DNA from 4 places in the Mesorhizobium sp. B2-4-13 genome. Region 2 is predicted to be linked to each of the others. Evidence: predicted binding sites of a transcription regulator. Region 2 holds the regulator's gene; each other region holds the start of a gene.

Region 1 (7,477 bases), on a different contig from region 2:
GTCGAGGAGCGCAGTCCGGTGGGCACGCCCACCTGGCTCAGCCTGGGCGTGCACGCGCTGGTGGCGTTCCTGCCCGTCTGGATGGTCTCCGACTTCGCGACCGCCAGCGCCGTGAGTTGCGGGTTGATGCTGGGCTATCTCTGGTACATCAGCGTCCACCACATGATCCATCACTGGCATCCGGCCCATCCGAGCTATCTCTACACGCTCAAGCGCCGCCACGCGGTGCACCACCATATCGACGACAACGCCAATTTCGGCGTGACGTCGATATTCTGGGACCGGATTTTCGGCACCGCTAGGCTTTGACGTGGGGAACCTTTCGACCAGGCGACCAACTTCATTCGTGGTCTGCCGGGCGACGGGAAACGCCCAGCCTGAAATCCATATCAGGCCGAGCGATCTGGCCAGAATAACCAGATGAGCGCGGCGGCCATCAGAACCCAAATTCCGACGATGAATGCGAGGCCGCCGCGGCTGGTCGGCCTCGATCGGCGAATGGCCTCCGCGCGAAACTCCGCCATCAGATCGGCGGGGATCAACTTCACCGCGAGCAGGATGCCAAGCGGTACGATGATCAGATCGTCTAAATATCCGAGTACGGGAATGAAATCGGGTATCAGATCGATAGGACTGAGCGCGTAGGCGGCGACCATGCCGGCGGCAAGTTTGGCGTACCAGGGAACGCGAGGATCGCGGGCGGCCAGCCATAGGGCCGTCACATCGCGCTTGATGGCTCTCGCCCATTGCTTTGCCTTGTCGAGGACAGTCACCCGGCAACTCTCTTTAGAAGGCCCCGAACATCGGCGTCTCCGCTCCTTCCCTCGATCATTGCAGCGATGTCGACGATCTGCAAACTGACCCCGCCGCGCAACGGGCGTGCCGTGAAGAAGACCCATTGAAAGCCGGCGCTGGTGACGACCACCGCGCCGCCTGGTTCGGGACATCGATCCGCAAAGCGTGAGCGACGGGGAGGGCTCCTCCGCTCACAATTCCTTCTCCGCCAGTTCCCTGAATGCGTCGGGCACCGAGCGGGCCGCTTCCAGGGCCACCGTACCGTAGCCGACCGCCTGTTTGCCGAAACGCTGGCGGATCTTGTCGATGGCGCGGTCGGCGCCAAAGCGCGCGAGGCCTTTTTGGCTGCCCGGGCGGCGCTTCTCGTCGGCGAGGCCGAGCGGCAGGTCGAGCTGCAGTTCGGTGCTCTCCTCCAGGTGCGAGACCGAGATCGCCAGCAGCGAGATCGTTTTCTCCCGGGGATGCTCGGCGAGCACGCCGCGCACCAAATCCCCTGCGATCTCGGCCAGCATGGCGGTCGCCGAGATCGGCTGTTCCAGCGTGATCGAGCGCGTGACGGCGCTGAGATCGGCAAAGCGCACGCGCACGGTTACCGTGCGGCCGGGGCGGTTCTTGGCGCGCAGCCGGCTGGCGACGCGATCGGCCAGATGCAGCAGTGTGGGCACGATCACTCGCGCCACGGCCGGCTTTTGCCCGAGAGCCGATTGCGCGCCGGCCGAGTGCGCCCGGCGCTTCGTCTCCAGCTTGCGCGGATCGCGGTTCCACGACAGCGCCGCGAGCTTTTCGCCGGCCGCGGGGCCTAGCAGCCGGGTCAGGGCGCCGCTGTGGGTCCGGGCCAGCTCGCCGATGGTCTCGACGCCGATCTCGGCCAAGCGCGCCCTGGTGGCCGGCCCGACGCCCCACATCAGCGAGACCGGCAAATCGTGCAGGAAGGCAAGCTCGGTGCCGGGCTCGACCACCACCAGCCCGTCGGGCTTGGCGACTTGCGAGGCGATCTTGGCCAGATGCTTGGTGCGCGCCACGCCGATCGAGATCGGCAGGCCGAGTTCGGCCCGCACACGGCCCCGGATCGCCGTCGCGATTTCCCGCGGGGAGCCGAACAGATGCGTGCAGCCGGCGACATCGGCGAAGGCCTCGTCGATGGAGATGCGTTCGACCACCGGCGTGAAATCGTCGAGCACCTTGATCGCCGCGTCGCCCAGCCGCTGGTAGTGGCTGAAATTGCCGCCGACGAAGATCAATTGCGGGCAAAGCTCGCGCGCCTTGCGTCCCGGCATGCCGCCGCGCACGCCAAAGGCGCGCGCTTCGTAAGAGGCGGCGAGCACCACGCCGCCGCCAACCGCGATCGGCTTGCCGCGCAGCGACGGGTCGAGCAGTTGCTCGACCGAGGCATAGAAGGCGTCGAGATCGGCATGCAGGATGGTGGCCGTCGTTTCCATCCTGTTCCGCTCATCCGCGATTGCTGATAGACAGGAACCTATAGTGAACAAACAGAGATCGTTGTCAATTGGGTCTTTGCTGCATCGGTGTCCTTTGGGCGTAACCGAGGCGCGTAAAGTGCCTCCTTTTCCACAGGGCGGAAGGAGGCAGCGCCACTTCCTAGACAACATGCTCCGCCCGCAGTGCCGCCTTCATCCGTTCCAGCGCCGGCTCGCCGCCGGCCGCCAGTTCGTCGGCGATACGGGCGAGTTTGTCGTCGGATTTGCGGTGCTTGCTGCCCCAAGCGCCGAGCGTGGCCAGCACCGGCAGGAGATCGATGCCGGCTTCGGTCAGCCGGTAGATCGCCTTCAGCCCGTGGCTAGGGTCGTCGCAGCGGGTGAGGATGCCTTCGTCCTGCAGCGTCTGCAGCCGCTCGGCCAATGTGCGCGAGGAGATGCCTTCATCGGATTGCAGGAACTCGCGAAAATGCTTTTTGCCGGCGAAGACCAGGTCGCGGATGATGAGCAGCGTCCAGCGGTCGCCGAGCAATTCCAGCGACAGGCTGATCGGGCAGCCGGATCTTTCACGCGTCGACATCTCTACGGTTCCATTTTTAAATCACTTTACTATTGACATCGTTCTTTCCATCAGTCAAATGCTTCCAAAAGTAAATCGTTGGGCCGCAACTTGGCCAGCAGGAGGACGTCATGAGTCAGGCCGTCGGGAAAATCAGCTCACCAAGAACCGTCGTGGTCATCGGGGCCACCAACGAGGTTGGCAAGGCGGTCGCCCAGGTCCTGACCAGGCAGGGGCATATTGTGCGCGGCGTGGCGCGCAGCCTGGGTGTCGCGCTTGACGATAGCGACGCGCTCGCCTCCGCCTTTTCCGGTGCCAACAGCGCCTATGTAATGATTCCGTTCGACGTCACGGCGCCAGATCTTCATGGCTTCGAGGATGAAGTCGGCGCGCGGCTGGCGGCGGCGATCGCGAAGTCAGGCGTGCGCCGCGTCGTGCTGCTCAGCGGCCTCAACGCCCATCTCAGGATGGGAACTTCGCTCGGCGCCGCCTTGATGGAGGACCGGCTGGCGGCGCTCGGCCTCGACGAACTGGTGTTTTTGCGCGCCTCATTCTTCATGGAGAACTTCGCCAAGGGCATGGGCTTTGTCCAGCAGGCCGCTTCCGGCATCTTCATGACGCCGTTCCGTGGCGATCTGCCGATGCCTTTGATTGCCGCCAGCGATGTCGGCCAGCGCGCCGCCGCGCTGCTGGACGCCACGCGCTTTCCAAGCGAGCGGATTATCGAATTGCATGGCGGCGGCTATTATACCTTCGAGCAGGCCACCGCGATCCTGGGCAGCGCGATGGGGAGGCAGGTCACTTACAAGGCGGCTCCATTCACTGAGGCGCGCGCCGGGATGATCGCCAACGGCCTGTCACCGAGCTTTGCCGATGCGCTCGGCGAAACGGCGGCGAGTTTCAACAAGGGTGAACGCTGGGCACTTGAGACACCGTCAATCCGCAACGCCACGCCGACCACTTTCGAGAGCTGGGCACAAGCCTTTGCCCGTGCGCAAAGCGCGGCGTGATCCTTCCTGCCTGGAATCCGGAAACGAGGAGAACCCCATGAAAAAGCTGATCCTTCAGATGCAGATGTCGGTCGACGGCTTTGTCGGTGCCAATGAGAACCACCCCTGGCAACTTTGGGGATGGGGCGACGACATCGGCTGGGACGAGGAACTGAAGCGTGATTTCAACGCGGTGTTTGCCGGCATCGACACCATCCTGCTCAGCCGCAAGATGGCTGAGGAAGGTTACCTCACCCATTGGGGCAACGCGGCGCGGAAATATCCGGCCGATCCGTTCTATGCCTTCGCCCAGCGTATCGTCGAAGCGCGCAAGGTGGTGCCGAGCGACAGGCTCGAGACCTCGCGATGGGAGCGCACGACGGTGGTAAGCGGCGACCTGCCGCGCGAGGTCAACGCATTGAAGGCGGGTGAGGGCGGCGACATGGCCGTCTTCGGCGGGGCGGGCTTTGCGTCGGCGCTGATCGCGGCCGGGGTGGTCGACGAGTTCCAGCTGTTCGTCAATCCGGCCGTGCTGGGCGCCGGCCGCCGCATCTTCGACCAAGGCGGGTTCCGAAACCTGCTTCTGCTCGGCTCGAAGTCTTATGCCTGCGGCATGGTGGTCAGCCGCTACGCGCCAGCGGGCTGATTACCGGCGTGCAGGCCGCACGCCGGTAAAAAGACGTTTGGCCGGAATCCTTTGCCCGCTTCTCTTCGTCTTCAAAGTGGGTCGCCGGAAGGGCGGCTGCATCAATGCTGAATGGAGAGACAGATGATCCTGGTGACAGGCGCCACCGGCCTGAACGGCAAGGCAATCGTGCGCGAGTTCGCGCGGCAGAAGCATCAAGTGAGGGCGCTGGTTCGCGATCTCAACCGGGCATCCGGGGCAGGGCTCGGCGGACTTGCCGGCGTCGAGCTGGTCGACGGCGACATGCGCCGGGCGGAGACGCTCGGCGCGGCCCTCGATGGTGTCGATCGCGTGCTGATGATTTCGACCGCCGCGCAAGACATGGTAGAGACGCAGTGCCGTTTTATCGATGCCTGCAGGCAGGCCGGCGTCGCGCATGTGGTGAAGTTTTCCGGTGCCGAATCCAACATCGGCTATGACGCGATGAAGTTCCGCTTCACGCGCATGCATGAGCAGGTCGAGCGCTATCTCGAAGGAGCCGGCATGGCGTGGACGCATCTGCGCCCCAGCCAGTTCATGCAGGCCTATCTGCGCGACGCGCCGACCATCGCCGCCGAGGGCGCCTTCTATCTGGCGCTTGGCGGCACGGAACTGTCGCCGGTCGATGTCGAGGACATCGCCAAGGTCGCCGTCCGGCTGCTGCGCGATGGCGGCCATGAAGGCGAGAGCCTCGACATGACCGGACCCGAGGCGCTGACGATGAGCGACATCGCGGCGCGGATTTCGCAGGCGATCGGCAAGCCGGTCCGCTACGTCGACATCAGCCCGCAGGACCGCCGGCGCAACCTGCTGGCCGCCGGCGTCCCCGCCGACTTCGCCGATGCGCTGGACGAGCAGTTGACCGAGCGCCTGCGGCGGCCGAAATCGCGGGTGCATCTGGCCACCCACGAGATGTTCGGCGTGCGCGCAACGCCGTTCGTCGAATTCGCCCAACGCCACGCGGCAATGTTGCGGGGCGGGGCGTAGGCCGCCGAAAAAACGCGGGCCGGCACGTATCCTTTTTGCCTGCCCGTCCGTCTCTTACCTGAAGGTCGCGCCGGACCGCGATCGGCCACCACGGAGAAACGGTCATGGCGAGCATGCAAAGTCAGGCAAACAGGAACCACTACGCCGCGCTCGCGGCCAATGCGGGCAAGTTGACCAGCCCTCAGGCGGTCATCGACTACAACGACGTCAATTGGACGGCGCTGACCGGCGAACCGGGCGGCGTCGATTATATCGAGGTCGATGCCGGCGGCGTGCCGGCGATGTGGATCGTGCCGAAGGGCGCCGACGAGCAGCGGGTGCTGTTTTACGCGCATGGCGGCGGCTTCATCGGCGGCTCGATCTACACGCACCGCAAGCTGGTCGGTCATCTCGCCAAGGCCATCGGCTGCCGGGCGCTGCTCTACGACTATCCGCTGGCGCACCAAGCGAAGCATCCGGCCCAGATCGAGGCCGCGACATCGGGCTGGGACTGGCTCGTCGACCAAGGCTTCGACCCCAAGCGGATCGTGATCGCCGGCGACTCCTGCGGCGCGGTGCCGACCTATGGCGTCCTGCAGCGGCTGCGCGCGCAAAGGCGGCCACTGCCGGTCGCCACGCTGATCATCTCCGGCTGGTTCGACATGGCATTGACCGGCGCCAGCTACGAGACCAACCGCGACAAGGACCCGGCCTTCGCCAGGGAAGCCGTCGACTGGCTGGCGGCCAATTTCATCGGCGATGCCGATCGGCGCGATCCCGAAGTCAGCCCGCTCTACGCCGACCTCTCCGGCTTTCCACCCGTCTTCCTGCAGGCCGGCGCCGACGAGACGCTGGTCGACGAAAGCCGCATGTTCGCCGAGCGGGCGAGGCAGGCGGGGGTCGAGACGCGGCTCGACGTCTTTGACGGCATGCTCCACTCCTTCCAGATGATGGCAGGGCGGGCGCCGGAGGCCGATGACGCCATTGCCCGCTTCGCCGCCTGGGTGCGGCCGAGACTGGGGCTGCCGGCTCCCGGTGAGAAGACCAGCGAAAAGGCGGCGTGAGCATGCGGCGGCTGATCGTGTCGAGTTTCGTCTCGCTGGATGGCGTCATCGAGGCGCCGATGACGTGGGCGTCGCCATTTTTCGTCGGAGAGAATGTGGACCATGCCTTGCGGGCGATTTCGAACGTCGAGTTCTTCCTGCTTGGCCGCGCCACCTACGAGATGTTCTTCGCGCGCTGGCTCGGGACCAAGGGTCCGTACATGGACCGCATCAACGGCCTGAAGAAGCTGGTCGCCTCGACGACGCTGAAGACGGTGTCGTGGAATGCCGCGCTGATCGAGGGCGACGTCGCCGAGGCGCTCGCGGCGCTGAAACGCCAGCCGGGGGGCGACATCCTGAAATATGGCGTGTCGCAGCTCGACCGCACCTTGCTTTCCACTGGGCTGGTGGACGAGTATCATCTGTCGATCGTGCCGACATGGGTCGGGCAGGGCAAGCGCGCCTTCGACGACGTCGGGCCGATCGATCTCGAACTGGTCGACATCAACCGTTTTGCCAATGGCGTGGTGACCCTGACCTATGTGCCGCGATGAACCAGCAGATCCGCAAATCCCCCGACACGGCACGAGGCATGCGGGCCTGGCCTGAGCCCGACCGCGTGTTCGACCTGCGCTATGCCGCGTTCCTGGAGACGGTTTCGCATCTGCGCGCCAGGCTGCATCGCTATTGCGCCCGCATGACCGGCTCGGCGCTGGATGGCGAGGACATCATGCAGGAGGCGCTGTTCGAGGCCTATCGCAAGATCGAGCTGCTCGACGATGCGCAGGCGCTGCGGCCGTGGCTTTTCCGCATCGCGCATAACAGGTGCATCGATTTCATCCGCAATCGCCGCACGCGGCACGCGGCAGAGGCCTTCTATGCCGACGACGACGTGGTGCAGCCGGTCGAGCCGGCCGGTCCGGGCGCCGGCCGCGCCATCGAGCGGTTGGTGGTGCATCTGCCACCGAAGGAGCGCGCCTGCGTGCTGCTCAAGGATGTCTTCGACCATTCGCTGGAGGAGATCG
Region 2 (7,477 bases):
GCCCGAAACCAGGTCGCTGCAGGCAGGTGGGCAGGCGCCGGCGCCGGCTCCTGCCGCGGGCAGGATCGCGCGCGTGCGCCGGCAAGTCGGCCTGGTATCCTTGCCTCGCGTGCGCCATGGCGTGGCCCGGGCGACGGAGCTCGAACTCGACCGGGGCATCGCGTTCCTGCTGGTGCCGGTCTGTCTGGCCGTTGGGGCGATCGCCTATTTCTCGCTGGCATCCGAGCCCGACTTTGCAAAACCCGTCGCGGTCGTGGTGCTGATGGCGGTCTGTGCCTTCGTCTCGCGCTCCTGGTCGAAAACCCATCTGTGTTTCATGGCAGTGCTGTTGTGCGCGCTGGGCCTGCTCGCGGCGAAGGTCGAAACATGGCGAGCCGGAACCCGGATGCTGGGTTCGGAAATCTCCACCCAACTGACCGGCCGCGTGGTCTCGCTCGAAGAGATGGAGAGCGGCCGCATCCGGCTGACCATGGACGTGATTTCGACCGCCCGGCCAAAACTGCGCTATGCGCCGGAAAGGGTCCGGCTTTCCGCACGCAAGATACCGCAGGGAATGACCGCCGGCTCGCTCATCACAGGCTACGCCAAACTGTTGCCGCCGACCGGCCCGGTGCGGCCGGACAGCTACGACTTCTCTTTCGACAGCTATTTCGCCGGCATCGGCGGCAGCGGCTTCTTTCTCGGCAATCCAACGGTTGTTTCCGCCGACGACGGTGAGATGCCGCTATCGGCTCGCCTTTTTTCAGGCATCGAAAATGCCCGCGAAGCCATCGCCGACCACATCAGGGGCAGCGTCGGCGGCGCTGAAGGCGAGATCGCGGCGGCGCTGATCGTCGGCGTGCGCGCCGGCATACCCGATGAAATCAATGAAGCGATGCGGCGTACCGGCATCTATCACATCATCTCTATTTCGGGACTGCATATGGCGCTTGTGGCCGGCACCATCATGGGTCTGCTGCGTGGTGCCTTCGCGCTGTTTCCAGACTTTTCCGCGCGCCGGCCGGTGAAGAAATACGCGGCCGCCGCCGCACTGTTCTCGATCGCGGCCTATCTCATCATTTCCGGTGTCGTCGTTGCGGCCGAACGCAGCTTCATCATGCTGGCGGTGATGCTGATTGCCGTCTTCTTCGATCGCGCTGCGCTGACCATGCGCAATCTGGCGATCTCGGCGATCGCCGTGATCCTGGTCTCGCCTCACGAGGTCGTCGGCCCGAGCTTTCAGATGTCGTTCGCCGCGACCGCGGCCCTGGTTGGCGCTTATGCCGGCTGGGCCGATCACCGTGCGGGAAAGACGCGGCCACCGCCGCCAAAGCGATCCCTGGCGGGGTTCCTGACGCGAAAATTCCTGCTGGCGACAGGAGGATTGGCCATGACGTCCATTATCGCCGGCAGCGCCACGGCACTGTTTGCCATCTGGCATTTCCAGCGGGTATCGCCGCTCAGCCTGTTCGCCAATCTGGCCGTGATGCCGATCGTGTCGGTCGTGATGTTCCTGGCCGTCGCCAGCGCCCTGCTGATGCCATTCGGACTGGATTGGCCGGCTCTCTATCTCATGGGCAAGGGCCTGACAGCAATGATCGCCGTGTCGGCGTGGATATCGGAGCGCTCTCCGGTCGATGGAGTCGGGCTGATTTCGCAGCAATCCGTGCTGCTGGTCACCGTCGCGCTGGTTATCGCGACGATGGCGACGACATGGCTGCGGCTCGCGGCGCTGCCATTCGCGCTTGCCGGCCTGTTGACTGTGTCGCATACGCGCGCGCCCGATGTGCTGATCTCGGAAGATGCGCGGCTGGTCGCGCTGCCGATCGGCAATGGCGAACTGGCCGTCAACCGGGAACGTCCGAACGAATTCGCAACCGACAACTGGAAGCGCGCCCTGATCTCCGAAACAATCGTCAAACCGGAAATGTTCGACACGACAGACGGGCAATTCGATGTTGCCAGTCCCACCGACCTGCCGCTGGGATCGCCCTTCTACTGCCGCGAAGGCCTGTGCCTTGCCAGGCACCCTTCCGGCGCGATCATTGCCTATGTCGAGGACCGCAAGACCACCTGGAAAGCCTGCGCTTTCGCCGACCTGATCATCGTCAATGACGCAACCGCCTATGACGCCTGCCACAATCCACTGGTTCTCGTCGTCACCAAACGGCAGCTCGCCCGCAAGGGAAGCGCTGCCGTCTTCTTCAATCCCCAGTCGGCCACGACCCGGGCCGCGATCGCATTCGCCGTCGACGGACCATACCGGCCCTGGCACGAACAGCGAAAATTCTCACGCGAGGCGAGGGGGCTGCCGCCGTACAAAAAACCCGACAAGCCCGATAACAAGCCGGTTCAGTAGCGCCTGATCAATCCGACCAGCTTGCCTTGTACCTTGACCCTGTCCGGCCCGAAAATGCGCGTTTCGTAGGCTGGATTGGCGGCCTCGAGAGCGATCGAAGCGCCTTTGCGGCGGAACCGCTTCAGTGTCGCTTCCTCTTCGTCGACCAGTGCCACGATAATTTCGCCCGGGCTTGCCGTGTCGGCATTGCGGATAATGACCGTGTCTCCATCGAAGATACCAGCCTCGATCATCGAGTCGCCCTTGACCTCCAACGCATAGTGCTCGCCGCCCATGATCATGTCCGGCGGCACCGAGATCGAATGCGTCTGATGCTGGATGGCATCGATCGGCACACCGGCGGCGATACGGCCCATGACCGGGATGGACACGGCTGAAACCGCATCGTCGTCGTTGCCGGCCGCGGGCAGGCGCGAAGGCGCAGCGGCCGGCCTGATCTGGCGTCCGAGACTGCCTTGGCCAAGGCTGCCTTGGATGACGCTTGGCGAGAACTTCTTTGCCGCATTGAGGCCCGGCGCGATCGAGTCCGGCAGCCGCAGCACTTCCAGCGCGCGCGCCCGATTGGGTAGCCGGCGAATGAAGCCGCGCTCCTCCAGGGCCGTGATCAGGCGATGGATCCCCGACTTGGAGGCAAGATCGAGTGCTTCCTTCATCTCGTCGAAGGAAGGCGGTATCCCGCTTTCCTTGAGCCGTTCGTGGATGAACATCAGCAGTTCATGTTGCTTGCGTGTCAGCATGGCGGCCCCCAAGACATTGAACGAAAGGTTGAACCAGAATCGAAAAAACAAACCCAGAACAAACACTATCTGTTCCAGTTGTGTTCTGCAACCGTTTAAAGTTTAATGAATTTGTTAAGGGGTCTGAAGTTTTTTGCCCGCGACGGCGGGCAGCAACCAGTCCTTTCTGCCATCGGCAGGCGCATTGAAATCGTTTTGGTTAATGGCCTGTGGCCCATCCGCCGACGAGGCTTTGGCATCAGTTAGTTGGAAGGCTTCTCCTCGGAGGGACGTATAATTCGCGGAGCCATTATTCGCGGAACGAAACGAAACCAAAATGCCAACGATTGGTAGCTTCGGGCGGCCATGGATCCGGGCGTTCGGCGCACTCCGGCCAGCGCGTTCGAATAGGCGTCGCGGAAGCGCTGAAGTTATCCCGAACCCGCCTTCAAGCTGCCGGCGCGAGCGGCGTATCTGGTAGCGCCGCTGTCTTCGCTGTGGACATAGACGTGCAGTGTGTAGCCGATATGCGCCGTCATCAGCGCCTTGGCCCGCTCGATGTCACGGTCGAGCGCCGCTTCCATGATCGCGGTATGGTGTTCGATCGCAATCGCTTCGCGCAGCGCTTCGATTGCCTCTTCATAGCCATCCTTGAGGCCGGCCGCGGCCCGCAGTGTCGGCGCCAGACCAAGAAAGCGATGATGCCGGCGCAACTGATCCGAGATCGTCGAGCGGAACCGCAACAGCCAGTCGCATGTGGCGGCGCTCAGCAGCGCCGCATGGAAAGCCTCGTGGTTCTCGTCCCATCTGTCGACGGCCGCGTCCGAGGGATCGTCGACCGCCGTCTTGCAACGCGAGAGCCGGTAGTGGGCGGTGACCACGGCATCCTCCCACTCCCTACCGCCTTTTTCCATAGATTCGAGGAACAGGGGTATCTCGACCACCATCCTGGCGCGTGCCAGATCCTCCAGCTCGGCCCGCGACACCGGAGCCACGGCAAAACCACGATTGCTGATCGCGGTGACCAGGCGTTCGGCCTCGAGCCGCGACAGGGCTTCGCGCAACGGTGTCCAGCCGACGCCATAGGTGCCGCGCAGCGCACTCAGTTTGAGCGGGGCGCCGGGCATGAGGCGCGTGGTCAGGATGTCGCGCCGCAACAGCTGATAGGCGGCTTCCGTTTTTGTGGAACTCGTTTCATTCAGCATGGTGATCAATCCGTCGTCTGGCGAAAAGTATATATGATAGTGCGTCACAGCAACAATTATATATAATGTTTGACACAGACCAGCGGACTCACCATGATCGCCGTAGTAGCCGCGTTTCCAAGCGGCCCTGATCAAATCTGGGAGGAAATGATGTTGAAGTCGAAATCCGCTTGGTTGTCGGGCTTGGCCCTGGCAGGCGCATTGATGGTCAGTGCCGGCAGTGCCGCGGCCGATCAGATCCGTATCGGCATTGCCAATTTCGGCGAGCATCCGCAATTGAACGCCGCCATAGCCGGCTTCAAGAAGGCGCTGACGGATAATGGCTTCGTCGAGGGTAAGGACGTCGTCTACACGGAGAGCCACACCAATTTCGATGCATCGCTGGTGCCGCAGATGATCGCCAAGCTGCAGGCCGAGCAGCCCAAGCTGATCTACACCATCACCACGCCGGTATCGCAGATCGCCAAGAAAGCGCTTGCCGGTTCCGGCATTCCGATCGTTTTTGCCGCGGTCACCGATCCGGTGGCGGCCAAGCTGGTGCCGTCATGGGACGCCGGAGACGAAGGCATGACCGGCGCCAGCGATCTGCAGGACGTCGCCGCGGTGATGGCCTTCACCAAGAAGCTGCTGCCGAACGCCAAGCGCTTCGGCGTGCCTTATAATCCCGGTGAGGCCAATGACGTTGCCTTGGTCGAAAAGATCAAGGCGGCGGCACCGGCCGCCGGTTTCGAGGTGGTGGAGGTCGGCATCGACAACGTCAATGACATCCAGCAACGCATCGCTTCGCTCGCCGGCAAGGCCGACGTGATCTACGGCCCGGCCTCGAACCTGATCCAGCCGGCGATCGCCGCTGTCTCCGCGGCCGCGCGCCAGGCCGGTATCCCGGTCGTCAACTCCGATGACAGTGCGGTCCGTAACGGCACCGTGCCGGCGAGCTTCGCGGTCAATTACACGCAGGTCGGCGTCAACGCCGGCAACATCGCCGCCGAGATCCTCAAGGGCAAGGATCCTAAGACGATCGCGCCGTCGCGCCCGGCCTACAAGGACCACATGGCAACGATCTCGCGCAAGGCGATGGCCGCGTTCGGCATCGAGATACCGGCTTCAATGGCCGATTGCGGCTGCATCGTCGACTAACATCGGAACTGCTGGGGTGACGGCGTCGGCGCCGTCATCCCGAGGTCAGGGAGAAACGATGCTCGAGATTCGATCCGCGCGCAAAGTGTTCTACAAGGGCCAGGCCGACGAGAAGGTCGCGCTGGACGGTCTCAGCCTGTCCTTGGCCACCGGAGAGTTCGGCATCGTCATCGGCTCCAACGGGGCCGGCAAGAGCAGCATGCTCAACGCCATTTCCGGCGCCCTGATCCTCGATTCCGGCCAGATCCTGATCAACGGCGCCGACGTGACTGCAATGCCGGTGCACAAGCGCGCCGCGAAACTGGCGCGCGTGTTCCAGGACCCGATGCGCGGCACCGCCGCCAGCATGACGGTTGCGGAAAACATGCTGCTGGCCGATTTGCGCAGCCAAAAGCGCACCTTGCGCCCGGGGCTGAACACCACCCGGCTTGCATCCTACAGGGAACGCCTGTCGATCCTGGGTCTCGGTCTGGAAAATCGTCTCGACACGCGTGTCGACCTGCTCTCCGGCGGGCAGCGGCAATCCTTGTCGCTGATCATGGCGGTCGGCGGATCGCCGGACTTGCTGCTGCTCGACGAGCACACCGCGGCCCTCGACCCGCGCACGGCCGAAATCGTCATGCAAGCGACCGTGCGCGCCGTCAACGCGCTGAAACTGACGACTTTGATGGTGACCCACAACATGCAACACGCCGTCGATTATGGCAGCCGGGTGATCATGCTCGATGCGGGCCGGGTGCTCCTGGAAGTCGCCGGGCAGGAGAAGGCGAGGGTCACGGTTATCGATCTGATCGGCCATTTCTCCGTCAAGACCGATCGCATGTTGCTGGCGAGCTGATCATCATGGGTTTTGTTGGGAACGTTCTCACCAGCTTCGTCGCGATCATGCCGGTCACCCTGGCGCAAAGCCTGATCCTGGCCTTTGTCGTGCTCGGGATCATGATCCCGTTTCGCATGCTGAATTTTCCCGATCTCACCAGCGAAGGCGCTTTTCCGCTGGGCGGCTGCGTCTGCGGCGTTCTCCTTGCCGCCGGCGCATCGCCGCTGATGGGCGTTGCTGCCGCCCTTGTCGCTGGCTTCGCGGCGGGGTGCTGCACCGCCTTCATCCATCTGCGCTTCCGCATCCACACGCTGCTTGCGGGCATCCTGATGATGACGATGCTCTACAGCATCAACCTTCGCATTATGGGCAAGTCCAACCTGTCCGTCTTCGGTTCGCCCTCGGTGTTCGACTGGGTGCCGTTCGCGCGGCCGGGTTTCCCCGCCAGCAAGATCGTCGTCGCGGGTCTCCTCGCGCTTGCCGCCTTCATGCTGCTCTACATGTTCTTCAGGACCGAGAAGGGGACTGCCGTGCGCGCCGTGGGCGCCAATCCTGACATGGCCGAGGCGCAAGGCATCAATGTCTGGGCCGCGACCATAGGCGGTGTCGGGCTGGCCAGCGCTTTTTCGGCGTCAAGCGGTGCGCTGATGGTGCAGTCGCAAGGCTTCGCCGACGTCAATATGGGCCTGGGAATTCTCATCAACGGCCTTGCCGCGCTGATGATCGGCGAAGCCGTCGTCGGCAAGCAGACGGTGTGGCGGCAATTGCTGGCGCCCTTCGCCGGCGCGATCATCTACTACCAGCTGGTGTCGTTCTGCCTTGCGGCCGGCATGCCGCCGCCTGACCTGAAGCTTGCCACGGGCCTGTTCGTGCTGGCCATGCTTGCCTTGCCCAGCCTCAAGCGCAGCCGGGGGTCCGCACCGGTTCGCGAAGCGATTCGTGAGTAACCCGGCGTGAATGACCAAGGCGTGAATAACCAGGGAATGTCACAAATGATGCCTACGACGCTCGATCTCGCAGCCGTCGAAGCCATGGATGCGGCGGACCCGCTGCGTGCCATGCGCGACCGGTTCATCTTGCCGGAAGGCGTGATCTATCTCGACGGCAATTCACTCGGCGCCGCGGCACCCGCCGTCTTCGACGAGCTGCGGAAAGCCGCGACCCAGGAGTGGGCGCAGGATCTGATCCGTGCCTGGAACACCGCCGGCTGGTTCGACATGCCGGTCGCGCTCGGCGACCAACTGGGGCGGCTGATAGGCGC
Region 3 (7,477 bases), on a different contig from region 2:
CCTGGCCCAGATCGCTCTGGTCCGGAATGGGATTTTCACCTTTCAGTGATTTGGGGCGTCTGCGCCATAAATCGACGTTGTGTCACCGGCATGTTTCGCTGATGTAACACAAAAAGTCGGAAGAATCAAGGTTTTGCTGCGTAAGCGAAGGCCACAACCAATCGCCGCCTGTCAAGGCGGTTAATCCGGCGTGCCTGTTACGCTGCGTCATACAAGCCTTTACAGCGGTGTTGTCAATCGCCTTCGCCGGGCTCGGCGGAGAAGTATTTCTCGAATTTGCCGGCCTCGCCGTCGAAGCTCTTGGCGTCGGCCGGCGGCTCCTTCTTGGCGGTGATGTTGGGCCATTTATCGGCATATTCGGTGTTGATCTGCAGCCATTTGTCGAGGCCGGACTCGGTGTCGGGCTTGATCGCGTCGGCCGGGCATTCCGGCTCGCAGACGCCGCAGTCGATGCACTCGTCGGGATGGATGACGAGCATGTTCTCGCCTTCGTAGAAACAGTCGACCGGACAGACCTCGATGCAGTCCATATATTTGCATTTGATGCAGTTGTCGGTCACGACATAGGTCATCGGTCGGCTCCGGGACGTCCCGTTTTTGTTGGCTTTTTCCGTGAGGTAACGCCTTTATGGGCTGCTTGCAAGGGTAGCCATTCCCAGCGGCGCCAGAGTTTGGGAATTGAATTTCAGGTCGGCGGTGCCGCGACGGTCCCACACCCCTCGCCGACCTTCGTTTGCCGGTGCAAAATCTGTTTTAGTTGCCGTTGCCGCGGGAGCGCACATCTGCGTCGATCGGCAGGCTCAATCTTCGTCGCGCAATCGGTCGGTCTGGCGACGCTCTTTTTTGGTCGGCCGGCCGCTACCTGCCTCGCGCAGCGCCGCGATAGCGTCGGGCGGGGCGTCGCCCCTTTGGTGCGGGCGGGGGCGACATGTCTTGATAAAGGGTGCGGGCTTCCTCGGACGGGCCACGCCGCGCGCCAGCGCCGAGCACCTTCCAGACGAAAATACGCCGGTCGAGCGTGATGGTCAGCACGTCGCCTGGCTTGACCAGATCGGAGGCCTGCGCTGCTTTGTCGCGATTGATGCGCACGCGGCCGGCGACCACCAATTTGGCCGCCAGCGAGCGCGATTTCACCGCGCGCGAGAAGAACAGCCATTTGTCGATGCGCTGACGGCCTTCAGCAACCATCGATGCGAGTTTACTTCTTCAATTGGTCGCGCAAGGCGGCGAGCTTGGCGAAGGGTGAGTCCGGATCGAAACGCACCGGGCGCTCCTCGCGCGGCTTGGGCTGGAAAGCGGGCTTTCCGCCGCGATCGGCACCCTTGCCTTCCGGTCTGCCGCCCTTCCAGTCTAGCCGGCCTTCTCGGCGCTCGGGACGCTCGCCCTGCGGGCGGCCGTCGCGGCGCTCAGCGCCCTCAGCTTGCGGCTTGGGCTTGAACTTCGAGCGGTCGAAGCGCGGCTTTCCGGCGCCGTCGCGGCGTCCTTCGTGTGTGGGACGGTCCGCGGGCGCGGCTGTTGCCTGTTCGCCGCCGGCCGGCGCGTTGCTTCGGCCGCGCGCCTGTCCGTTTTGCGGCCGGTTGTTGCGGCCGTCGCGATGACGCGGACGCTGGTCGAAGCGACCTTGGCGCCACAGCAGGATCGGCTTTGGCGCTTCGGCTTCCGGCACGGGTTCGCCGGCGGCTTCCGCCACTGCAGCCGGTTCGGCGGCTTCAGTCGACGCGGAGGCTTCGACGGCGGGCTCCGCCGCTGCGGTTTCCTCCGTGGGTGCCGCGTCTACCTCGGCAGTTTCAGGTTCGGCCCGCGGCTCAACCGGCGCCGGCTCGGCGGCTTCTACAGGTTCCTCCGCAACTTCAGCGGTGGCTTCCGCCTGCTCTTGCGCGACAGCTTCCACCGGCGCGTCGGCGGCGACTTCGGCTGGAACCTCCGTCTCCACGTCGGTTGCCGCATCCGGCACCAGTTCAACTCCCTCGGCGGCCGGCGAAGCCGCCTCTTCCGCCGCCTTGGCTTGTTCCGCGCGGGCTGCTTCTTCGGCTGCCTGCCTGGCCGCGGCGGCTTCCCGCGCGGCATTGTCCTGCGCTTCCAGCCGTGCCTTGACTTCCGCGGCCGGCTTCGGCTCGGCGCGATAGCCAAGACCCTTGAGGATCTCTTCCATGTCGTCGGCGGTGGCGCCAAGGATCGACATCATCGGCGGCGTCACCATGAAGGACTGGCCGTCATAGGCGCCGTCCGGACGCTGGCCAAGGCCGGGCTTCCAGTTGGTCGCCGGGCGGATCAGGTCGGCCAGCCGCTCCAGAATGTCGATGCGCACGGCGCGGCGGCCGAGATTGCGGTAGCCAGCGAGCTTGTAGAAGGCCTTGTCGAAGGCCGGGTCGATGACAACAGAGGTGCGGCCCGACGCCAGCGCGTGGACGACGTCGCCGAAGCCTGGCTTGTCCTTGCCGTCGTTCTTCAACGCCCACAGCAGCGTCACCAGCCCGGCGGGTGCCGGCTTGATCAGCGCCGGCACGAACACGTGGTAGGCGCCGAAGCGGACGCCAAGCCGGCGCAGCGCCGCGCGGCCTTCCTGGTCCAAGGATTTCATCTCTTCGGCGATGTCACGACGGTTGATGAGGCCGAAATTCTCGACCAGCTGGAAAGCGATGCCACGGCCGATGCCGGAAATCTGCTCGGCATTTTTCAGATCGACCAGCGGCTTCAACAACGACTCGATCTGGAAATTGACGAAGCGTTCGGCGCGCGCCGCGACCTTGTCGCGCGCCGGGCCCGTCAGCTGTTCGTCAGCCAGCAACACCAGGCGCGGCTTCAGCGCGTCTTCGCCCGAGACCAGCGTGCCTATCGGCGCGCCGATCCAGCGCAGCGTGCCGTCCGAACCGAGCGCGAGATCGCCATTGGCGCAGGCGCCGAAGCGCTCCGCGCGTGCCTCGAACTCGGCGGCAAGCGCCTTTTGCGCGGCAGTGCGCACGGCCTTGGCGTCTTCGCCGCCGGCGGTCTGGTCGGCGGTGAAGCGGAACCCTTGCAACTCGCCGACATGATGGCCTTCGACAAGGACGGTTCCGGTAGGACTGATTTCGGCTTCAGGCATGGTATTTTCTCTAAGGCGCCGCATGAGGACGGAAGTCCTGCGGTCTACGAAGCGTTTCGTCAACCGCTCATGCAGCGCATCCGACAATCTGTCTTCGATTTCGCGCGTCTTTTCCTGCCAGTGTGCCTGATCGGCCAGCCAGCCGGGCCGGTTCGACACGAATGTCCAGGTGCGGATCTGGGCTATGCGGTGCGACAGCGTGTCGATGTCGCCCTCGGTGGTGTCGGCGCGGCGCACCTGTTCGGCCATGTAGTTCTCGTCGACATGGCCCTGCCGGGCGAGGTCCATGTAGATCGAGGCGATGAGGTCGGCATGCTGGGCAGGCGCGATCTTGCGATAGTCGGGCAGGGCGCAGGCTTCCCACAGCAGCGCCACGCGCTTGGCGTTGGTGGCGAGCGCGCGGATGTCTTCGTCGCGGGAGAGATGTTCGAGCGCTTGCGCATCGACGGCCGGCAGCGCGCGTGTCAGGCCCTCGACCGGGGCGTTGGTCTCGATCGAGCGCTTCAGCGCATCGAGGCTGGCGAAATCGAATTGGGCGGTGCGCCACTGCAGCACCTTCACCGGGTCGAAGTCATGGCCCTCGATCTTCTGGACGAGGTCCTCGTCCAGCGGATCGACTTGGCCGGTGACGCCGAACGTGCCGTCACGCAGATGCCGGCCGGCGCGGCCGGCGATCTGGCCGAGTTCGGCCGCCGTCAGATTGCGGTACTGGTAGCCGTCGAACTTGCGGTTCTGGGCGAAGGCGACATGGTCGAGGTCGAGGTTGAGGCCCATGCCGATCGCGTCGGTGGCAATGAGGTAGTCGACATCGCCCGACTGGAACAGCGCCACCTGGGCGTTGCGGGTGCGGGGCGACAGCGCCCCGAGCACGACGGCCGCACCACCCTGCTGGCGGCGGATGAGTTCGGCGATGGCATAGACCTCGTCGGCGGAGAAGGCGACGATCGCGGTGCGCCGTGGCAAGCGGGTCAGTTTCTTGGAGCCGGAATAGGCGAGATGCGACAGCCGCGGCCGCGTCACGACGGAGATGCCTTTCAGCAGCCGCTGGAGAATGCCGTGCATGGTGGCCGCGCCAAGCAGCAGCGTCTCCTGGCGGCCGCGCAGATGCAGGATGCGGTCGGTGAAGATATGGCCGCGCTCGAGGTCGCCGGCCAGTTGCACCTCGTCGATGGCAACAAAGGCGGCGTCGGTTTCACGCGGCATGGCTTCGACGGTGCAGACCGAATATCTGGCGCCCGGCGGCTGGATCTTCTCCTCGCCGGTGATCAGCGCCACTTTGTTGGCACCGACCTTTTCGCAGACGCGCGTGTAGACCTCGCGGGCCAGCAGCCTCAGCGGCAGGCCGATGACACCGGTTTCGTGCGCCACCATGCGCTCGATGGCGAGATGGGTCTTGCCGGTGTTGGTCGGCCCAAGCACGGCGGTCACGTCGCGGCCCGACAGGATCAGCGGCTCGGTGTGTTTCGGCTGGATGTTCATCGGCTCGGAAATAAGGCTTTCTGGCCTCTCGTGGTCGGGAGCGTGCCAGGACGGCGCGTATGACAGCCGACACATAGGGATTTCGGGCGCGAAGCGAAAGCAGAATGTTCCGGCAGGGTTCCGGAGACGCCCGTCTCACTCCGCAAATCAGCCCCTGCTTAACAGTTGGAACGAGTCTGGAACGAATCAGCGACGAATCGGCGACTCCGTCAGATTCAGCTTTTGTTCACGGCTAGATATGGATTTTGTTTCCACGAGTCTCACCACATGCTGAATCGCCGAACTGGCCCGTTTTATGCTGGGCGGGTCCTTCCGTTAACTTTCGCCGGGAACGATGAGGGCGATACGGTGCGCGCCCCGTTAAACTTATGAAACTGTTAATCTTTCTAAACTCGACGTTAAAGAATAGCAGCTTATCGCGGCCATTAATCTTAACATTGGGCTCAAAGCCGGAACGAATCGGCGACAAAGCAGCGCCGGCCGTATTTTCTCTTTTTGTTCCCCCAATATCTTGTGTTGTGAACAGCTTATCCACCGAGAATCCACAGGCTTGATCACAGGGTTCGCACAGACGCGCTTATCGGCATTAAGCTTTGCGTGCCGGATTGGGGCATTGCGTCACAGCGATGTCTTCCAAGAGTCAGGCGCCATTTGGAAGCGGACCGATTTTCCGGTCCGCTTATCGCAGGGTACGCATGAATCCGCAGCGTTGGACTGCGCGAGCAGACGTCTCAGACGAAGTACTGGCCGCCATTGGCGGTGAGGGTCGAGCCGGTGATGAAACCGGCATCTTGCGAAGCGAGGAAGACCACGCAGCGCGCGATCTCTTCCGGTTCGCCAAGGCGACCCACGGGGATTTGCGGGATGATGCGCTCGTTGAGCACCTTTTCGTCGATTGCCTTGACCATCTCGGTGGCGATGTAGCCAGGGCAGATGACGTTGACGGTGATGCCCGCGCGGGCGCCTTCCTGGGCGAGCGCCTTCGAGAAGCCGATGTCGCCGGCCTTGGCGGCGGAGTAATTGACCTGACCGGCCTGGCCCTTCTGGCCGTTGATCGAGGAGATGGTGATGACGCGGCCGAACTTGCGGTCGCGCATGCCGCCCCACAGCGGATGGGTCATGTTGAAGACACCGGACAGATTGGTATCGATCACCTCTTTCCACTGCTCGCGGGTGATCTTGTGGAACATGGCGTCGCGGGTGATGCCGGCATTGTTGACCAGCACCGAGACAGGGCCGAGGTCGGCCTCGACTTGTTTGATACCGGCCGCGCAAGCGTCATAGTCGGCGACCGACCATTTGTAGACCGGAATGCCGGTCTGCGCCTTGAACTTCGCCGCCGCCTCGTCATTGCCGGCGTAGTTCGCGGCAACCGAATAGCCGGCGTTCTTCAAAGCGATCGAGATCGCCGCGCCGATGCCACGCGATCCACCCGTGACGATTGCAACCTTGGTCATGCATTTCCCCTTTTGAAATCGCCCTGTTGTCGGGCTTGGCAGGCACTGGATTTACGACAGGCACCACATGTGAAACGGGCGGCTTGCGCCGCCCGTCCAAAGTCTATCAGAAAGCCTCCACGCACATGGCGACGCCCATGCCGCCGCCGATGCATAGGGTGGCCAGCCCCTTCTTGGCGCCGCGTCGGCGCATTTCGAAGACCAGCGTGTTGAAGATGCGGGCGCCCGAGGCGCCGATCGGGTGGCCGATGGCGATGGCGCCGCCATTGACGTTGACGATCGAGGGATCCCAGCCCATGTCCTTGTTGACGGCGCAGGCCTGTGCGGCGAACGCCTCATTGGCCTCGACAAGGTCGAGATCCCCTGCCGACCAACCGGCCCGTTCCAAGGCCTTGCGTGAAGCGGGAATGGGTCCGGTGCCCATGATCGCCGGATCGACGCCGGCGGTCGCCCAGGAGGCGATGCGCGCCAGCGGGGTGATGCCACGCCTTGCGGCTTCCGCTTCGCTCATCAGCAGCGCGCCGGCGGCACCGTCATTGATGCCGGAGGCATTGGCGGCGGTCACCGTGCCATCCTTGTCGAAGGCCGGCTTCAGCTTGGTCATGGCATCGATCGTGGCGCCGTGGCGGATGTATTCGTCCTGATCGACAACCGTATCGCCCTTCTTGCCCTTGATGGTGAAGGCGACGATCTCGTCCTTGAACTTGCCCGCCTTCTGCGCGGCCTCGGCCTTGTTCTGGGAGGCCAGTGCGAACTGGTCCTGGTCGTCGCGGGTGATCTGGAACTGGCGGGCGACGTTCTCGGCGGTGTTGCCCATGTGGTAGCCATTGAAGGCGTCCCACAGCCCGTCCTTGATCATGGTGTCGATCATCTTGTAGTCGCCCATCTTGACGCCGGCGCGCAGGTGCTCGGCGTGCGGCGACAGCGACATCGATTCCTGGCCGCCGGCAATGATTACCTTGGCGTCGCCGGTGGCGATCTGCTGCATGCCGAGCGCGATGGCGCGCAGGCCCGAACCGCAAACCTGGTTGAGGCCCCAGGCGGTGGTTTCCTTGGGCAGTCCGGCAAGGATCGAGGCCTGGCGGGCCGGGTTCTGGCCTTGCGCCGCGGTCAGCACCTGGCCGAGGATGACCTCGTCGATCTCGGCCGGTTCGACCCCGGCACGCGCCAAAAGTTCCTGCACGACGACGGCGCCGAGCTCATGCGCGGGCGTGGCGGCGAAGGCGCCGTTGAAGGAGCCTACAGCCGTGCGCGCGGCGCTGGCAATGACAATGGAAGCGGACATTTTCTTCTCCAGACTTCAAGGGTGTTGTTGTGCCGTTGAGGACTTTTTTGCCCTTTCCCACCCCCAAGTCAAACCGGAAATCGGCATGGCGCCGATGCGCCGCAAGCGGGCCGCGCATCGTGGTGTCGGCGGTCCGGTCGCTGCCGCGCAGCATATTTTGCCTGCTATGCAGCA
Region 4 (7,477 bases), on a different contig from region 2:
CGCGGTTTGTTCGGCCGCTTTGGCCTGTTCGGCTCGAGCAAGGGCTTTTCGGCACCCGATATCGCCGCAGTTGCCGCCAGCGGCGTCATCGATGCGGCGGAAGAGCGCGCATCGTGGGCGCGCTTCGGGCTTTGAAAAAGCCATGAAAGCGTCTAGCATGGTTGCCCGAAAGACCCGACCGGCCGGTCTTACCGGCCCAGCGTGGTAGGAGTTTGACATGCCGCAGCTCATTTTTTTCGCCGTCGTCGGCGTCGCCGCCTATTTCGGTTACCGCACCTTCGTGCGCGAGGCTGAACGCGTGACGGCCAAGGTGCGGCGCACCGAAAAACAGGCGGCCAACGGCGCGATGGGAACGCTGGTCAAGGATCCGCAGACCGGCGAATACCGGCTGGCCAAGGACTGACCCTCATTTCACTCGCAATCGAGACTGCGGAATCCGGTCAGCGTGTCCGGACATGGGCCGCACCCGCCAAGATAAACCTAGCTTTGCACGTCACCGGCAGGCGCGCCGACGGCTATCATCTCATCGAAAGCCTGGCTGTGTTCACGCGCTTTGGCGACAGGATCGAGATCGCGCCGGCCGACGCCGATGAGTTCAGCGTGTCCGGCCGATATGCGGCGGACGTACCGCTCGATGGCGGCAATCTTGTGCTGAAGGGCCGCGACGCCCTGCGGCAGGCCGCCGGCGTTCGGAGCACGCCGCCGGTAAGCATCAGGCTCGAAAAGAACCTTCCGGTCGCATCCGGCGTGGGCGGAGGATCGAGCGACGCGGCGGCCGTGCTGCGCGGGCTGACCGCGAGCTGGGGGCTGGAGCTCGACAGCGCCGAACTGGCGCGGATCGGTCTTTCGCTTGGCGCCGATGTGCCGATGTGCCTGGCGGCAAAGCCGCTGGTCGCGCGCGGCATTGGTGAGGAACTGTCGATGGTGCCGGATTTTTCAGCACTGGGTCTCGTGCTGGTCAATCCGGGTGTGCCGGTCTCGACGGCGGAAATCTTCGCCGCACTTTCGCATCGCGATAATGAGCCGCTGCCGCCGCTGCCGCGCAGTATCGAGTTTCACAGCCTGCGCAACTGGCTGGAAATCACCCGCAACGATCTCGAGCGGCCAGCCCTTGCGATGCAGCCCGCCATCGGCAGGGCGCTTTCGTGGCTTGATAAGGCCGGATCGGGCTTTTCACGAATGTCCGGATCGGGCGCGACGTGCTTCGGCCTGTTCGAGACCGGCAATGTCGCCAAGCGCGCTGCGGCCGAGATCCGCGGCCGCCAGCCCGACTGGTTCGTCGCGGCAACGCGCAGCATGGCGTCGGAGGCTGGGCGAGATGGCCAGAATTGACGAGAGCCGTGCCTTCATTCCGGTGCGCATCGCGGTGCTGACTGTTTCCGACACACGCAGCCTGGCCGACGACAAATCCGGGCAGACACTGGCCGATCGCATTACCAAGGCCGGCCACATCGTGGCCGCCCGCGATATCGTCACCGACGACCGCGAAAAAATCCGCGACACCGTTCTGGCGTGGTCGCGGGACAAGGCCGTCGACGTCGTGATCACCACTGGCGGAACCGGTTTTACCGGACGCGATGTGACGCCCGAGGCGCTGGAGCCGATCTTCGAAAAGCGCATGGACGGCTTTTCGGAAGTGTTCCACCGCATTTCCTATGACAAGATCGGCACCTCGACGATCCAGAGCCGGGCGACCGGCGGTGTCGTCAACGCCACTTTCGTCTTCGTGCTGCCGGGCTCGCCCGGCGCCTGCAAGGACGCCTGGGACGGTATCCTCGAGCCACAGCTCGATTACCGGCACATGCCCTGTAACTTCGTCGAGATCATGCCGCGCCTGGACGAGCATCTGCGGCGCGGCAAATCGGCTTCGTAAGCAACGCCACGCAGAGCCGTTGCAAAAATCACCCCCGAGAGCGGTGCTGCTGCTTCGGCTGCGCTGGCCAGATTTCGGCGTCGAGCCGCCTGGTCGCCAGCCCGCGCGCTAAGGCCTCGGCGGTGCCGGCGTTCTTGGACAGAGATGCCGCCTGTCGCTTGCTGATCACCAGTCCGTCGGCGAGCGCGCGGTTTGCCGAAAAGACCCGGGCCAGGAACGGTGGACGGCTGCCCCGCGCCCGCGAGAACCGGGCCGCTATTGTCTGCCTGGCCGTATGGGCGACGACGGCGTCGATCCAGCCCTCCACCAGCCTCGCACCCGGTTCGAGAAACAGCAGCCAGTCACCCTTGGCCTGGCGGATGCCGGCGGCGATGCCGCCGCTCCCCACATAGTGGCAGCCGGCATGCTCGGCGACGCGATGCGTCTGGTCGCTGGAGCCCGTGTCGCAGACGACAACCTCGCGCACCACGCCCTCGACCGCGCCGCCAATCAGCGTCGCCAGCGTACGGGCGAGCCCCTCCTCGTCATTGTGCGTTTCGATCAGAACACTGAGCATGGTTAGCCGAATAGCGGAAAGCGTTGGTCGGCGCCAGTTTTTGCAGCGCACCATAGAAAGTTCTTGATTTGTTCTCATCGAGAAAATAGGAATAATTTCATGAACAGAGCGATTCGACACAACATGGACAGTCCCTGGGAGCGGGCGAAGATGGAACCGATCATGCGAGCCGACATTGCAGCCTTCGGAGCAGGACGAGCCGAAATGGCCAATGCAATGATCGAGCAGAGCGGCATGCGGGTCCGTCCGGACCGCAACCGCGGCCGGTCGGCAGGCATCAATCCGTCCGGTCGGTTCGAACCTGTCAGCCGGCATGTCTTCGACGATGGCTGGAGTTCGCTGGAGGAACTTCCTCCCTTCAAGACCGAGGTGCAGGTGGAAAAGCCGCGCACCATCATCACCCGCAACGAATCGCCCGACATCTCCTTCGACCGGTCGATCAATCCCTATCGCGGCTGCGAACACGGTTGCGTCTATTGCTTCGCGCGGCCGACACACTCGTTCATGGGCCTGTCGCCGGGCCTGGACTTCGAATCCAAGCTGTTCGCCAAGCCCGACGCGGCACGCCTGCTCGACAAGGAATTGTCAAAGGATGGCTACCAGCCGCGCACCATCGCCATCGGCACCAATACCGATCCCTACCAGCCGATCGAGAAGCAGTACCGGATCATGCGCGAAATCCTCGAAGTGCTGGAGGCGCGCGGCCACCCGGTCGGCATCGTCACCAAGTCAGCCCTGGTCGTGCGCGACATCGACATTCTGTCGCGCATGGCGGAGCGGGGCTTAGCCAAGGTGGCGCTGTCGGTGACGACGCTTGACCGCATGCTGGCCAGGACGATGGAACCTCGGGCATCGACGCCGACCAAGCGGCTGGAGGCGATCAGGCAGCTTTCGGATGCCGGTATCCCCGCTTCGGTGATGGTGGCGCCGATCATTCCGGGCCTGACCGACCAGGAGATGGAACGCATCCTCGACTCGGCGCACCATGCCGGGGCGCGCGAAGCCGGCTATGTGGTGCTGCGCCTGCCGCTGGAGGTCAGCCCGATCTTCAAGGACTGGCTGCTGCGCCACTATCCCGACCGCTACCGCCACGTCATGTCGCTGGTCCGTTCGATGCGCGACGGCAAGGACTACGATTCGGAATGGGGCAAGCGCATGAAGGGCGCCGGACCCTATGCTTGGCAGATCGGCCGGCGCTTCGAAATCACCGCCAAGCGGCTCGGCCTCAATGCCGAGCGGCGTACGCTGCGGACCGACCAGTTCGTCGCTGCCGGCAAGGACCAGGAGCAGTTGATGCTGCTCTGAACCGAAAATCGCCTCGGCTGTTCATTGCCGCCGTGGCAAAGAAATCCCGTCCGGCCTGCCCCGGCCTGCAGACGGTGCCCTCCCGGTCCGGCGCCCCACCCGACCCGGAGGGACTTGCGGAGAATCGGAGCCGATGCGAACCTCGCCGCAACATGGCTCGCGCGCGTTCTGATTCTCCGCCTCTCTTCGAAATCGTCGAGAAACCCGATTTCTCCTTCGAGACGAAGGCGATGGCCGATGGTTTGTGGCCGGTCGCGGGGATGGACGAAGCCGGCCGCGGCCCGCTCGCGGGCCCCGTGGTCGCGGCGGCAGTGGTGCTCGACCCCGCCAATATTCCCGAGGGTCTCGACGATTCCAAGCGGCTTAGCCACCTGCAGCGCGAAGCGCTGTTCCTGCACATCATCGGCTCCGCTCTCGGCGTCTCGATGGCGTCGATCAGCGCCGAGGGCATCGATGGCAGCAACATCCTCAAGGCGAGCCTCGAAGCGATGCGCCGCGCACTGGTCGGGCTGCCGGTGCAGGCTAAGCTCGCGCTCGCCGATGGGCGCGACGTGCCGCCGGGATTGCCCTGCGAGGGGCGCGCGCTGATCAAGGGCGACCAGCGCTCCCAATCGATCGCCGCAGCCTCGATCGTCGCCAAGGTCATGCGCGACCGCATGATGCGCGGCTGCGGCAACCATCACGACCGCTACGGCTTCGAAGTCCATATGGGCTACGCCACGGTCCGGCACCGCACGGCGATCGAGGCGCATGGGCCAGTGGCTCGGCTGCATCGCACCTCGTTTGCGCCGTTCCGGCTGGGCGGGACGGATCTGGTTGAGGAGGAGAGCTTGGCCGGGCTGGAGTAAGGCGACGGCAGCGGCAATTCCGATCTTCCCCACGAGAGCGGAGATTGGCCGCTTTGACCCGCCGCTTTCTCCCAAACAAAAAAGCCGCCAGGTTGCCCGGGCGGCTTCATGTCAGCGACTGAAGAACGCTCAGTTCAGCTTGGCCTTCACATCCTGCAGCGCGGACCTGAACAGGTCGGCTCCGGCCTTGGCGTCAACCTTAGCGGCGAGCAATGCGCGTGCCGCCTCGACGGCTATGTCGACGGCGCTGGCGCGCACTTCGGCAACCGCGTCACGCTCGGCTTGGCCGATCTTCTGCTCGGCAAGCGCGGTGCGCCTGGCAACGTAATCCTCGGTCTTCTTGTGGGCGTCGGCAGCCAGCAGTTCGGCCTCGCGCTTGGCGGCCGCTACAATGTCGGCGGCCTCCTGCTCGGCTTCCTTGCGCTTCTTCTTGTATTGGCCAAGCAGTTGCTGGGCTTCGTCGCGCAGCTTGCGGGCCTCGTCCAGTTCACTGCTGATCCTGGCCGCGCGGGCGTCCAGCGCCTTGGCGATCATGCCGGGCACCTTGATGTAGACGGCGATGGCCAGGAAGATGATCAGGGCAATCGTGGCCCAGAGCGTTGCGAGAGATGTAGCGTCCATGATGCGCTCCTCACCGGGCCACGGATTTGACCGCGGCCGCGATCTCGGCCTTGCTGGCCTTGCCGCCAACGAGTGCCTCGACGATCGCCGAAGCGGTATCCTCGGCGATGCTGCCGACTTCTTTCATGGCATTGGCCTTGATGGAAGAAATGCGTGCCTCGGCCTCGCCAAGCTTCTCATCGAGCGCGGCCTCGATCTTCTTGCGCGCGGTGTCGGCTTCCGCCTTCGCCGCATCGCTGGCCTGCTGGCCGATCGAGTTCGCGTTCTTCTTGGCTTCCGCCAGTTCCTGTTCGTAAGCGGCAACGGCGGCGTCGGCCTCGCCCTTCAACTTGGCCGCCTGGTCGAGATCCTGGCTGATGCGGTCGTTGCGGACATCGATGATGCCGCCGACGCGCGGCATCACGACCCGCTTCAGGAACAGGTAGAACAGCCCGAACGTGATCGCCAGCCACAGAAGCTGCGACGGAAACGTCTCCGGATTGAATGGCGGAAACGTGCCGTGCGCTTCGGCAGGCACGCTGGTGCCGGAATGCGTGTCGCCTCCGGTCGCAGCGTGGCTGGTGTCGGCTGATGGCGCGGACTCTTGCGCGAAGGCAGATGTCACGAACATGGACTATCCCCAGATATCAGGCCCGCCGCTTGCGCGGCCGGCCTGTCCAATCTTCTCAATACTCAGCCGAACAGGGCCAGCAGCGCAATGAGAAGCGAGAAGATGCCCAGAGCTTCGGTCACGGCGAAGCCGAAAATCAGGCGGCCGAACTGGCCGTCGGCGGCCGACGGATTGCGCAGCGCGCCCGAGAGGTAGCTGCCGAAGATGTTGCCCAGGCCAATGCCCGCGCCACCCATGCCCAGGCAAGCGATGCCGGCGCCGATGTACTTTGCTGCTTCTGCGTCCATTTGTTCAACTCCTTTGGATCTGAAAATTTCGTTGCTATTCCATCCGGCGTCGTGCCGGAAACCTGATTAGTGCGAAGGATGGAGGGCGTCGTTGAGATACATGCAGGTCAGCACCGCAAAGACATAGGCCTGCAACAGCGCCACCAGCAATTCGAGCGCCGTCAACGCCACCGCCATGGCCAGCGGCAGGATCGAACCCGCAATGCCGAGCGCACCCAGCGCACTGAGGCTGACCACAAATCCCGAAAAAACCTTCAGCGTGATGTGGCCGGCGAGCATGTTTGCGAACAGACGAACCGAGAGGCTGACCGGGCGCGACACGAAGGAAATCACCTCGATCGGAACGACAAGCACCATCATCAGGAGGGGCACGCCCTTCGGCACGAACAGCTTCAGGAAGCCAAGGCCATGCTTCATGAATCCATAGACGATCACGGTGCCAATCACCATGATGGCCAAACCGAAGGTGACGATGATGTGGCTGGTGATGGTGAAGAAATACGGGAACAGGCCGAGCAGATTGGCGACCAGCACGAACATGAACAGCGAGAACACGAAGGGGAAGAATTTCATGCCCTGCGTGCCGGCGGCATCGCGCAGCATGTTGCCGACGAACTCATAGGCCATTTCGGAGACCGACTGCAGCCGGCCGGGGACCAGGCTGCGGCTCGACGTCGTCAGGAACAGGAAGGCCGCGGCAATGACCACGGTCGCGACCATGAACAGCGCGGAATTGGTGAAGGACAGATCATAGCCGCCGATCTCGATCGGAACCAGCTTGATGATATGGAACTGGTGGATCGGATCGACCTTGTCAGCTGCCACGTTCAAACCCCGTCAATGCCGCGCACGGCTAAATTACCATTGCCGCGCCAGGGCGGCTATTTGCTGTCGCCTCGGTCAGGACGCGATTTATCGCCCTGTCCGAATTCCGCCACAACGCCAGCTGAACGCATGACATTGAGCACGCCGGCGCCAAAACCAAGCAGCAGGAAAATGATCAGACCCCACGGCGATGTCCCCGCCATACGGTCGATGATCCAGCCGATGCCGGCGCCTACCACCACCCCGGCGATAAACTCGCTGGATAGCTTGATCGCCTGACCGTATCCGGTCACTGGTTTCGCGTCGTCTTTCCCCTCGAGCCGGTTCGGCAGCCTTGTCGCAAGCGATGCTCCAAGTTCACGCCGACGTCGCTCAAGATCGTCGTCGCGGATTTCGGGGTCATGCTGCTTGCCGCGGCCGGTTTCTCCGGTTCCGTCTGGCCTGTTTTTCTCGGCCATCGCAACCCCCCTGCCCGGGCAGACCGTCACCGTCCGTCCGCTTCTAAAGTCGCCGGCAACATAGTTAGAGGGTTTGCGCCCGTCAAGCCACGGA

The links. The regulator LexA, encoded in region 2, represses DNA repair genes until DNA is damaged. The targets are predictions, from matches to a motif close to TGTTCNNNNTGTGTTCNG.
Region 1: the regulator LexA is predicted to act here: its motif matches at 2,267-2,284, upstream of dinB (DNA polymerase IV).
Region 3: the regulator LexA is predicted to act here: its motif matches at 4,728-4,745, upstream of FJ936_RS19290 (helicase-related protein).
Region 4: the regulator LexA is predicted to act here: its motif matches at 2,488-2,505, upstream of FJ936_RS11445 (PA0069 family radical SAM protein).

The regions. Positions count from the first base shown of each region.
Region 1 is NZ_VFVB01000008.1:230,089-237,565, forward strand. It holds gene FJ936_RS22215 (sterol desaturase family protein) at 1-309, shown strand, start outside; gene FJ936_RS22220 (YkvA family protein) at 390-773, opposite strand; gene dinB (DNA polymerase IV) at 987-2,234, opposite strand; gene FJ936_RS22230 (helix-turn-helix domain-containing protein) at 2,395-2,811, opposite strand; gene FJ936_RS22235 (NmrA family NAD(P)-binding protein) at 2,922-3,800, shown strand; gene FJ936_RS22240 (dihydrofolate reductase family protein) at 3,838-4,425, shown strand; gene FJ936_RS22245 (SDR family oxidoreductase) at 4,549-5,430, shown strand; gene FJ936_RS22250 (alpha/beta hydrolase) at 5,535-6,473, shown strand; gene FJ936_RS22255 (dihydrofolate reductase family protein) at 6,476-7,006, shown strand; gene FJ936_RS22260 (sigma-70 family RNA polymerase sigma factor) at 7,003-7,477, shown strand, end outside.
Region 2 is NZ_VFVB01000004.1:592,789-600,265, forward strand. It holds gene FJ936_RS14800 (ComEC/Rec2 family competence protein) at 1-2,338, shown strand, start outside; gene lexA (transcriptional repressor LexA) at 2,332-3,075, opposite strand; gene FJ936_RS14810 (GntR family transcriptional regulator) at 3,486-4,259, opposite strand; gene FJ936_RS14815 (ABC transporter substrate-binding protein) at 4,410-5,396, shown strand; gene FJ936_RS14820 (ABC transporter ATP-binding protein) at 5,455-6,234, shown strand; gene FJ936_RS14825 (ABC transporter permease) at 6,240-7,163, shown strand; gene kynU (kynureninase) at 7,212-7,477, shown strand, end outside.
Region 3 is NZ_VFVB01000007.1:840-8,316, forward strand. It holds gene fdxA (ferredoxin FdxA) at 234-572, opposite strand; partial or broken gene FJ936_RS19285 (RNA-binding S4 domain-containing protein) at 801-1,188, opposite strand; gene FJ936_RS19290 (helicase-related protein) at 1,199-4,561, opposite strand; gene FJ936_RS19295 (hypothetical protein) at 4,794-5,096, opposite strand; gene phbB (acetoacetyl-CoA reductase) at 5,293-6,018, opposite strand; gene FJ936_RS19305 (acetyl-CoA C-acetyltransferase) at 6,125-7,303, opposite strand; gene FJ936_RS19310 (hypothetical protein) at 7,290-7,477, shown strand, end outside.
Region 4 is NZ_VFVB01000003.1:715,448-722,924, reverse strand. It holds gene FJ936_RS11470 (S49 family peptidase) at 1-135, shown strand, start outside; gene FJ936_RS11465 (membrane protein) at 218-403, shown strand; gene FJ936_RS11460 (4-(cytidine 5'-diphospho)-2-C-methyl-D-erythritol kinase) at 409-1,332, shown strand; gene moaB (molybdenum cofactor biosynthesis protein B) at 1,319-1,873, shown strand; gene FJ936_RS11450 (glycosyltransferase) at 1,902-2,429, opposite strand; gene FJ936_RS11445 (PA0069 family radical SAM protein) at 2,580-3,734, shown strand; gene FJ936_RS11440 (ribonuclease HII) at 3,887-4,582, shown strand; gene FJ936_RS11435 (F0F1 ATP synthase subunit B) at 4,712-5,203, opposite strand; gene FJ936_RS11430 (F0F1 ATP synthase subunit B) at 5,214-5,813, opposite strand; gene FJ936_RS11425 (F0F1 ATP synthase subunit C) at 5,876-6,100, opposite strand; gene FJ936_RS11420 (F0F1 ATP synthase subunit A) at 6,167-6,925, opposite strand; gene FJ936_RS11415 (AtpZ/AtpI family protein) at 6,982-7,383, opposite strand.